Regions from separate parts of the Spiroplasma endosymbiont of Halictus nicosiae genome, predicted to be linked through region 3. Evidence: riboswitches for the same ligand, from Rfam matches in the RefSeq annotation. Region 3 holds a riboswitch; each other region holds the start of a gene.
The links. A riboswitch is a leader RNA that binds a small molecule or an ion and turns the genes downstream of it on or off. The one in region 3 is predicted to bind cobalamin.
Positions count from the first base shown of each region.

Region 1 (3,293 bases), 1.1 Mb from region 3:
ATAATTTAAAATTTTATCATATTACCAATTTAACAACTGATTTAGAATTTAATTCACGTTTTGGTCTTTATGAACCATTAAATTCATTGTCAATAATTGATGCAGAAAAAATTGATGTTCTTGTTGTTCCAATCGTTGCTTTTGATCAAAACAATTTTCGGTTAGGATATGGGAAAGGCTATTATGATCGGTTTTTAAAAAATTATTATCATCTTGTGATTGGGTTAACATTTATTGAACAGTTAGTGCCAACCCCTTTGCCAGTTGAAGAACACGATGTTAAAATAGAAAATATTATTAGTGCTTAAAAATTAAGGAGTCAGAATGAACTTACCATTATTACGTGTTGTTAGTAAATATTGATTTACATCATGACATACTTATTTAGTAACATTTGTTTTACCAGTTATTTTATATTTTATTAGCATTCGTGTGACTAATATGTTTAATAGTAATGCTAGTTATTTATCGTTACCAGGGTCAATTTTATTAGTGGGGGTTCTCTTAGTGGTATTCTTGATTTAGCAATTGCTTTTTATGAATTTCGAAAAACTACTTTTGCACGTCAATTGCATTTATTAAAAGCTTCAATTTATCAATTAATTTTAGTTTTAATTGCTGCCATTAATTTAATTACTAGTTTAATTGGTTCACTTTGGTTATTTTTAATTTCTTTTTTTAGTTATGGTGAAGGAATTCATATTGAATGAATTAATTGACTTGCATTATTTTAAACAATTATATTAAGTTCTTTTTTAGCATCTTTAATTGGTATTTTAATTGCATTTTATTAAATGATTTGAAGGTTATTTTAGTGGTAGCAATTTTATTTTTTTATTAATTGGTTACTTGTTGCTGTTAAGTTATCCATCATCAATTATGGGTAGTGCTTGTTTTTGAAATGTTCTTGCGTGAATTTTAGACTCTAATTTATATCCTAATTTAACATATTTTTCTGATTTACATAATATTTGACTACCTTCGCTAGTTAGTTTAAGTTGAAGTTTTACTTTTTTTTATTTTTGTTATTAATTATTATAAAGATAACTAAAAAAATGTGGTATGATAATTTTAGACAATTTAATAAATAGTTATTTAGAGTTAGGGAATTGAGTGCGAATCTTGAGCTGTCCCAGCAACTGTGATATTGACGAAAGCCACATTAGCCACTGAAAGGAAAACTTTTGGGAAGGCGGTTAGTAGGATGAAATTAAGCCAGTAGACCTTTCTAAATTTAATTAGTCTTATTATATAACTCCTGGGTGTGAGTCATGTAATTATTTTGTAAATAAATAATTTAGTGATTGTTATATAAAAAACATGTTGGGGAATGTTTTTTAATTTACTGCAACTAGAATTAAATTGTCCATTGTTAATTTGCTAGAAAAAAATAAGAAAATGAAAAAAATATTATTACTATTCCTAAGTTCTATATTTATTTTTTCACCAACATTAACAACAATTTCTTGTAAAAATGTTGGTCAATCGCTTTCCTATTGTGATCCAAATTGAATTTATCAAATGAAGACAGAGGAAAATGAAGAATTTGCAGTTGGTTATAATAATTATTATTTACCAACTGCATCAAGTACCTTCCAACAAAAAGATTGGTTAGATCTTAATCAAAAAGCACATATTTATCTTTATTTTAAAAATGTTGTAAGTCTTGATGAAGTAATGCAAAAATTACAGTTTGGTGATACTGCTTATATGCAAGATGTAACACATCTTTATGAGCCAATAACATTTACAAAAACTTATGATGATAATGTTTATATTTCTAATTCCTTTTTGACGCAAAATACCCCTGTTAATGGTTATACAATAATGGCACAAGATAAATGAAAAGATCTTAAAAATAGTAAAAATATGAAGCAACTAAATGATCGATTTTAAAAAGAGTTTGAACAATGAGGAACAATTAGTGATTCTCATCTAGTGCAAGAAGTGGATGGAAAAAATTTGTTTGATGAAATTCTAACCCTTGGGATGTTTTATTGCAGACGGAAATCCAGAAGGCAATATATGGAGTTTGAAGTAGCACTGAAAATAAAATTCAAGTGGGAATGAATATTCCATTAAGCCTTGTTAGTAAAGGTTCAATTAGAGTGTCAAAAACTAAGGCTCAAAGTGTATTTCGAATAGATCTAAATTATCAAGAAGATTGAATAAATAATAGTTTTAATAAAATAAAATACCGATTATCCCACTGAGATTTTTATTTTAAAATCATTGGTGAAAATAAGGCCCAATATATTTCACCACAATTAATTCCTGCAATTAATAATACTTTTCGTGTGACTGTTGTTTTGACATATTTAACATCGCGAAATTGAAATTCTTTTAATATATAAAGGTTATAAAAATGCCAAAATAATTTCATAATTTTATTGTATAATTATTTATAATTATCTTGGAAGGAGATGAAATTATTAAGACATTAACATGACCAAAAATTTTAATGTTTATTAGCCAGCTTGAATTATTATTATTGGCATTTTATTCGCTGCTGGCGTTCCAACAAAAACTTCAATTTACGGATGAGACACAAGTTGACCAGTTTTATTGCTTTTAGGAATTTTGTATATTTTAGTTCCGCTATCAGTTAAACCAGGCTTTTGATCATTATTATGAGCACTTGCCATTACTGGTTTAGCATTAATTTTCTTAGTTGGATTTTTTGCAAAAGCAGATTATCAATCACCCTGAACGTATTTAGGGGCGATTCCTAATCTTTTTATTGGAGTTGGAGCATTAGGATGGATTTTTGTTCACGAGTAAAAATTTAATGCTATTAAGAAATGATATTAAAATTATTTTAATATCATTTTTTTATTTATAAATAAACTTTATAGTAATAAAACAAAAAGAACAAAATCATTGTTCTATTTTTCTTGTTCAAGTTCTTGATTTTGTTCGGTTTGATTAAATTCTGTATAAATTTTTTGAATATCTTTTATTCTTTGTGGTTTAGGAATTGGATTAATTTTTGTCGCAGGACTGTTAATGTTATTTGTTGATATGTGTGATTGGATTGGCACAAGTCTACCATTTTTATCAATCATCTTTTGTAATTCTGCTTGTCCTGTTTGGGGTAAAGAAATTTGATGTTTTTTCTCTTCTCTTGAAGCATCTGTAGCAATTGAACTTCATTCATTTATTACATTTTCATTAATTCCCATTTGTTTTCAATTTTTTGTTACATTTTTGCAAGTAGAACTTGCCATTTTTTCAAATTCTTTTTTATTAAAGCCAAGTGTTGTAAAAAAAGAATTAAGACCTTTTTTAAATGA
Region 1 covers NZ_OZ389573.1:2,135,640-2,138,932, reverse strand. Annotated here, with positions in the region: gene ACZ91P_RS14565 (5-formyltetrahydrofolate cyclo-ligase) at 1-308, shown strand, start outside; gene ACZ91P_RS14560 (hypothetical protein) at 325-525, shown strand; gene ACZ91P_RS14555 (hypothetical protein) at 570-734, shown strand; cobalamin riboswitch at 1,057-1,246, shown strand; gene ACZ91P_RS14550 (hypothetical protein) at 1,399-1,896, shown strand; gene ACZ91P_RS14545 (hypothetical protein) at 2,067-2,354, shown strand; gene ACZ91P_RS14540 (hypothetical protein) at 2,886-3,227, opposite strand.
Region 1: linked by a shared signal. The riboswitch ahead of ACZ91P_RS14550 (hypothetical protein) and the one ahead of deoD (purine-nucleoside phosphorylase) in region 3 are both predicted to bind cobalamin.

Region 2 (3,293 bases), 690 kb from region 3:
GCATATGAACGGTGAATTTAGATATTGACTTTCTAAGGGAATTGATTTTAATAATATTAGTCAAAAAATGATAGATTGAGTAGTTAATGTTATAAATGATAAACTCCGACCATGTTTAAATTGACTAAGTGCAAAGACAATGTTTTTACAAAATTTTAAATAAATTTATTAGTTAAAATTTAATAAATTATTTTTAGTGTGCTTAAATATGGAAAAAATAAGATAAAATTACAAAAATTTAATTTTTTCTGAAAAAGTTGTTGCAATTTATTAAAAATATTTTATTATTAACTTAACAAGATATAAATTTGCCGTTTATATCTACACAGAGCCAGTTTATAAATCTTATTGTGTTGCTGATTACTATTAATAAGGAATATAACAAAATTTAAAACTAAACCTAAATTATTTATTTAATAATACTGCAAATAAATAACTATTTGTTATTGATTGCTTATTATTTGATTTATTATGTTATCTATTATTTTTTATGGTGGGCTAGATTGTTGACTATTTTTTGATTTTATATTGGAATTGAAAGGAGTAAAAATACTTAATAAGGTCCATAAATATTATTTACAATCTTTATTATATGCTTCTAGATTTTTCTGAGAATAATTTCATTTTTAATTATAAAAATATCAACTTTTTCCTAGTTTGTTTTTAGTTGGTAAATAATTTGTTAATTTTAACTTGCATTTTAAAAGCAAACTTTATATTATTATTTTAACAACTTTAAAAAGCAATTTTTGATGTTACGGGAATTAGGTGTGAATCCTAGGCTGTCCCAGCAACTGTAAAGTGGATGAAAGCTAACATCATTTTATTAAGAAAATATTTCTTGAGAAGGAATAGTGAGTAAAGTGAAACTAAGCCAGTAGACCGATCTAAAAAAACATTGGTAAAATATCAATGCTGCACTTATAGTTATTATCTCTGGGGTTAGATGATTAATTATTTATTAGTGAAAACTATTAAATAATAATTTGAAAGACGTCAAAAAGCGTTTTTTAGTTGTTAATTTAAAGCAGTAATCCTATCAAAAGGTATTATTTAAAAAAGATAATAAATAATAAAATTAATTAATAATTAAGTTTAATAGCATTTGATTAAAAATGGTTTTATTTTTGCTATTGTCTTAAATTATTAATTAAAATAATCGTAGAAATTAAACATCATTTATGTGGATATGCAACAATATTCTTTTTCGTGTTGTTTAAATATCCTTACTTTTTAAATAAAAATAGCATTGATAGGTGTATTTATTGGTAATTAAATTAAGCAGAAAAGAGAGGAATAAAAAAATGACACCACATATTAATGCCAAAAAAGAAGAAATTGCAAAAGTTGTTTTAATGCCGGGAGACCCATTACGGGCAAAAACCGTTGCTGAAAAATATTTAACAAATTTAAAATTAGTAAATGAAGTTCGAAATATGTTAATGTATACTGGCAAATATAAAAACATTGAGGTAACAATTGCTGGAAGTGGAATGGGTTGTCCAAGTATTGGAATTTATTCATACGAATTATTTAAGTTTTATGATGTTGATTATATTATTAGAATTGGTTCAGCTGGAAGTTATAATCCAAATATTAAAGTTTATGATATCTTTAATGTTCGTGAAGCATTTGGCGAAAGTAATTATGCAAAAATTGCAGCTAATATTGATAGTAATTTAATTGCTGCAAGTGAAAAATTATTTAATGAAATTGAAACTGTAGCACAAGCAAAAGGAATTAAAACTCACACGGGAATTGCTCATGCAGCAGATGTTTTTTATCGTTATGATGATTCATTAGACTTTACTCATACTCATAAGTTAGATGTTGTTGAAATGGAATCATATGCTTTGTTTACTAATGCAATTGTTACGCAAAAACATGCAGCAACATTATTAACAGTTTCTGACCATCTTGTAACTAAAGAAGTTACTACAGCATTGGAACGCCAAAATAATTTTATGACAATGGTTGAATTAGCATTAGATACTGCTGTTCAATTAATGGGTTAAAAACGAAAGGAGCAATAAAATGAAAATTGCAGTCTTTGGAACCGTTGGAGCAGGAAAAACAAAAGTTAGTGAAGAATTATGTAAACAATTAAACTATAATTTATTTAAAGAACCATTAGAAGAAAATCCATATTTTAAAGATTTTTACCAAGATATGGAAGGATTTGCCTTTAAAATGCAAATTTATATGTTAATAACAAGAATTGAGCAATTTTTCAACATTGATAATTTAGAGGATACTGTTTTTGACCGCACAATTTTAGAAGACCCTGTTTTTGTGCGAGTTTCCCACTTATTAAAAATTATGAATAAAATTGATTTTAAAGTTTATAATCGTTTTTTTCAAAATGTTATTGTTCCAATTTTGAAGAAAAAGTTAGGCTTTGATGTCATTATTTATTTAAAAGTTTCAACTGAAAAAGCGGTTGAACGAATTAAACAACGTGGGCGTCAATTAGAATTAGAAACCCCATATTATTACTGGGAAAAGTTAAATGAACAATATGAAATTTTATATCATGAATTAAAAAATGATTATAAATTTATTGTTATTGATGCTGACAGTGATGATTTTTCAGAAAAAATAAGCATTATTATGCAACATTTATTACCTCTTGATAATAAAGTTCCTTGTTTAATTTAAAAAATAATTATTATTAATATTTTAATTTAATAAGGAGGAAATTAAAATGAAAAGCACAAATAATAATATAGAAACAAAAAGTTTAAGTAATTTAAGAATTTTAGGACTAGATCCTATTATTTATAATAAAACTGGCCATCCAGGGATTGTATTAAGTGCAGCACCACTGATGCAAGCAATTTATTTAAATAATTTAATTGCTAATCCGGCAGTATCTGATTGAATTAATCGTGATCGTTTTGTATTATCTCCAGGACATGCTTCAACTTTACAATATGCGATTTTACATTTAGCTGGTTATAATTTAACAATTGATGATTTAAAAAATTATCGTCATATTAATTCAAAAACGCCAGCTCATCCAGAATATGGTGTTACTCCTGGAGTGGATAATTCTTCTGGTCCCCTAGGACAAGGAGTTGGCTATGGAGTTGGAATGGCATTAGCTGAACAACATTTAGCAGCTAAATTTAATAAACCAGATTATAAAATCATTGACCATTATACTTATGTTTTATGTAGTGATGGTGATTTGCAAGAAGGCGGAGCAATTGAAGCAATCCAATTAGCTGGGGTATGAAAATTAAATAAATTAATTATGTTATATGATTCAAATGATTGCCAATTAGATACAA
Region 2 covers NZ_OZ389573.1:1,410,482-1,413,774, reverse strand. Annotated here, with positions in the region: partial or broken gene ACZ91P_RS09730 (IS30 family transposase) at 1-163, shown strand, start outside; cobalamin riboswitch at 734-905, shown strand; gene deoD (purine-nucleoside phosphorylase) at 1,305-2,015, shown strand; gene ACZ91P_RS09720 (deoxynucleoside kinase) at 2,035-2,658, shown strand; gene ACZ91P_RS09715 (transketolase family protein) at 2,705-3,293, shown strand, end outside.
Region 2: linked by a shared signal. The riboswitch ahead of deoD (purine-nucleoside phosphorylase) and the one ahead of deoD (purine-nucleoside phosphorylase) in region 3 are both predicted to bind cobalamin.

Region 3 (3,293 bases):
ATTCCATCTTAGCAAAGAAGCTTTTACTAAAATTTTAAATTTAAAAACCCGAAAATACAAAGATGTTTTAAAAATATTAATTAATGATTTTAAAGAAGCAAATCAAACAAAAAATTTACCAGGAATTGATATTTTTACAACTGGTAATTAGGAAAAACGTGTTCACAAAGTGAGTTTAAATGAAACTAAAGATACTTTTTCACTTCGTTGGCGAGCAGTTTGAAACTTTGATTTATTATTTGAAAAAAATAATGCGGTTTATTATACTGGATGAACATCAACATTATTTACCTTAGAATTTACTAAAAAATAAGTTTAATTTAAAAAAGCAAGAAAACCTTGCTTTTTTAAATTAACAATAAAAATTGCTAGCATTAATGCTATCAGGTATGTAAATAATAAATCTGGTCCGTTTATTTTAATAATAATTAAGGTTAGTATGTGAATAATAATTGTCACATTATTCATTTAATAGTTTATAAATGTTATTGTGTTGCTGATTACTACTAATAAGGAATATAACAAAATTTAAAACTAAACCTAAATTATTTATTTAATAATATTGCAAATAAATAACTATTTGTTATTGATTGCTTATTATTTGATTTATTATGTTATTTATTATTTTTTATGGTGGGCTAGATTGTTAACTATTTTTTGATTCTATATTGGAATTGAAAGGAGTAAAAATACTTAATAAGGTCCATAAATATTATTTACAATCTTTATTATATGCTTCTAGATTTTTCTGACAATAGTTTCATTTTTAATTATAAAAATATCAACCTTTTTCCTAGTTTGTTTTTAGTTGGTAAATAATTTGTTAATTTTAACTTGCATTTTAAAAGTAAACTTTATATTATTATTTTAATAACTTTAAAAAGCAATTTTTGATGTTACGGGAATTAGGTGTGAATTCTAGGCTGTCCCAGCAACTGAAAAGTGGATGAAAGCTAACATCATTCCATTGAGAAAATATTTCTTGAGAAGGAATAGTGAGTAAAGTGAAACTAAGCCAGTAGACTGATCTAAAAAAACATTGGTAAAATATCAATGGTGCACTTATAGTTATTATCTCTGGGGTTAGATGATTAATTATTTATTAGTGAAAACTATTAAATAATAATTTGAAAGATGTCAAAAAGCGTTTTTTAGTTGTTAATTTAAAGCAGTAATCCTATCAAAAGGTATTATTTAAAAGATAATAAATAATAAAATTAATTAATAATTAAGTTTAATAGCATTTGATTTAAAATGGTTTTATTTTTGCTATTGTCTTAAATTATTAATTAAAATAATCGTAGAAATTAAACATCATTTATGTGGATATGCAACAATATTCTTTTTCGTGTTGTTTAAATATCCTTACTTTTTAAATAAAAATAGCATTGATAGGTGTATTTATTGGTAATTAAATTAAGCGGAAAAGAGAGGAATAAAAAAATGACACCACATATTAATGCCAAAAAAGAAGAAATTGCAAAAGTTGTTTTAATGCCGGGAGACCCATTACGGGCAAAAACCGTTGCTGAAAAATATTTAACAAATTTAAAATTAGTAAATGAAGTTCGAAATATGTTAATGTATACTGGCAAATATAAAAACATTGAGGTAACAATTGCTGGAAGTGGAATGGGTTGTCCAAGTATTGGAATTTATTCATACGAATTATTTAAGTTTTATGATGTTGATTATATTATTAGAATTGGTTCAGCTGGAAGTTATAATCCAAATATTAAAGTTTATGATATCTTTAATGTTTGTGAAGCATTTGGCGAAAGTAATTATGCAAAAATTGCAGCTAATATTGATAGTAATTTAATTGCTGCAAGTGAAAAATTATTTAATGAAATTGAAACTGTAGCACAAGCAAAAGGAATTAAAACTCACACGGGAAAATTGCTCATGCAGCAGATGTTTTTTATCGTTATGATGATTCATTAGACTTTACTTATACTCATAAGTTAGATGTTGTTGAAATGGAATCATATGCTTTGTTTACTAATGCAATTGTTACGCAAAAACATGCAGCTACATTATTAACAGTTTCTGACCATCTTGTAACTAAAGAAGTTACTACAGCATTGGAACGCCAAAATAATTTTATGACAATCGTTGAATTAGCATTAGATACTTCTGTTCAATTAATGGATTAAAAACGAAAGGAGCAATAAAATGAAAATTGCAGTCTTTGGAACCGTTAGAGCAGGAAAAACAAAAGTTAGTGAAGAATTATATTTAATATTCTTTACAAACTTTTGCAATTCGCTATCACTTTTAATTTTACTTTGTAACTTTTCTAAAATAATATTATCTAAATTAGCAAAACCAGCTGTATAGTTTACATCAAAATTTTGATAAATTGTAGCAAATTCAGGTGTTTTATCAATTTGAAAAATTCCTTCTTGATTGAAAAAATTAACAATTACTCTTGAAATTTTTTGAACCATCCCATTTAAAACAACTTTCATTTCTTCTGGATTATCAGTAATAACATATTGGATTACATAATCTGAAGTTGTTGTTAAAAGTTTAAACTTAGCTTCAAATTGAAAATGGAAATCTAGTCTAACTGCTTTTACTGTTTCTAATCCTGGTCGATCTAAAATTGCTTGCAATTGAACCATATCAATAAAATTTAATTCATAACTTAAACTATCATTTAATAAATTAATTGGTTTACTATCAGGATAATAATTTGAATAGTCATTATAAATTTCATTATTAATATTATTAAACACAGCAAGAAAGCCATTTTTTAATGTTGCTAAAGCATCTATCGCATCTTTATCCATTTGGTCTAATTTTCTGCTTTCAGTTTCCTTGTCAACCATTGTATACAGCTTATCAAATTTATTTTGATATTCAGTACTATTAATTGTATTTTTATTTTGTGCATAAACTGAAAAATTGTTGATAGCACGTTGTGAAATTTTATTTAAAATTTCCATATCTTTTCCAATACCATTTTCAGTATCATCAAGTTTAAGCGGTTTTTTACAACCGATAATTGGACTATATCCTGCCGTTGCAAAAAAGTCATTCCTAATAAAATCATTAGTTTTTTCACTATTTAAAATCCCTTCGTAATATCTAATTTTATACTTTTTAATTATAACTTAAAAAAATTAAAACTTAAATATTATAATTACAGTTTCTGGTACTAACTGATGTTAAAATTTCTTTTTTAATTCATATTTTAATTAATTAAAGTCATTTACCTTAAAAATATTACTAATATTTTAAAAATCATCTACAATCTTCACTTTATCATAATTATTTTATATTAACAA
Region 3 covers NZ_OZ389573.1:724,691-727,983, forward strand. Annotated here, with positions in the region: gene ACZ91P_RS04990 (hypothetical protein) at 1-151, shown strand, start outside; cobalamin riboswitch at 875-1,046, shown strand; partial or broken gene deoD (purine-nucleoside phosphorylase) at 1,444-2,156, shown strand; gene ACZ91P_RS05000 (hypothetical protein) at 2,145-2,951, opposite strand.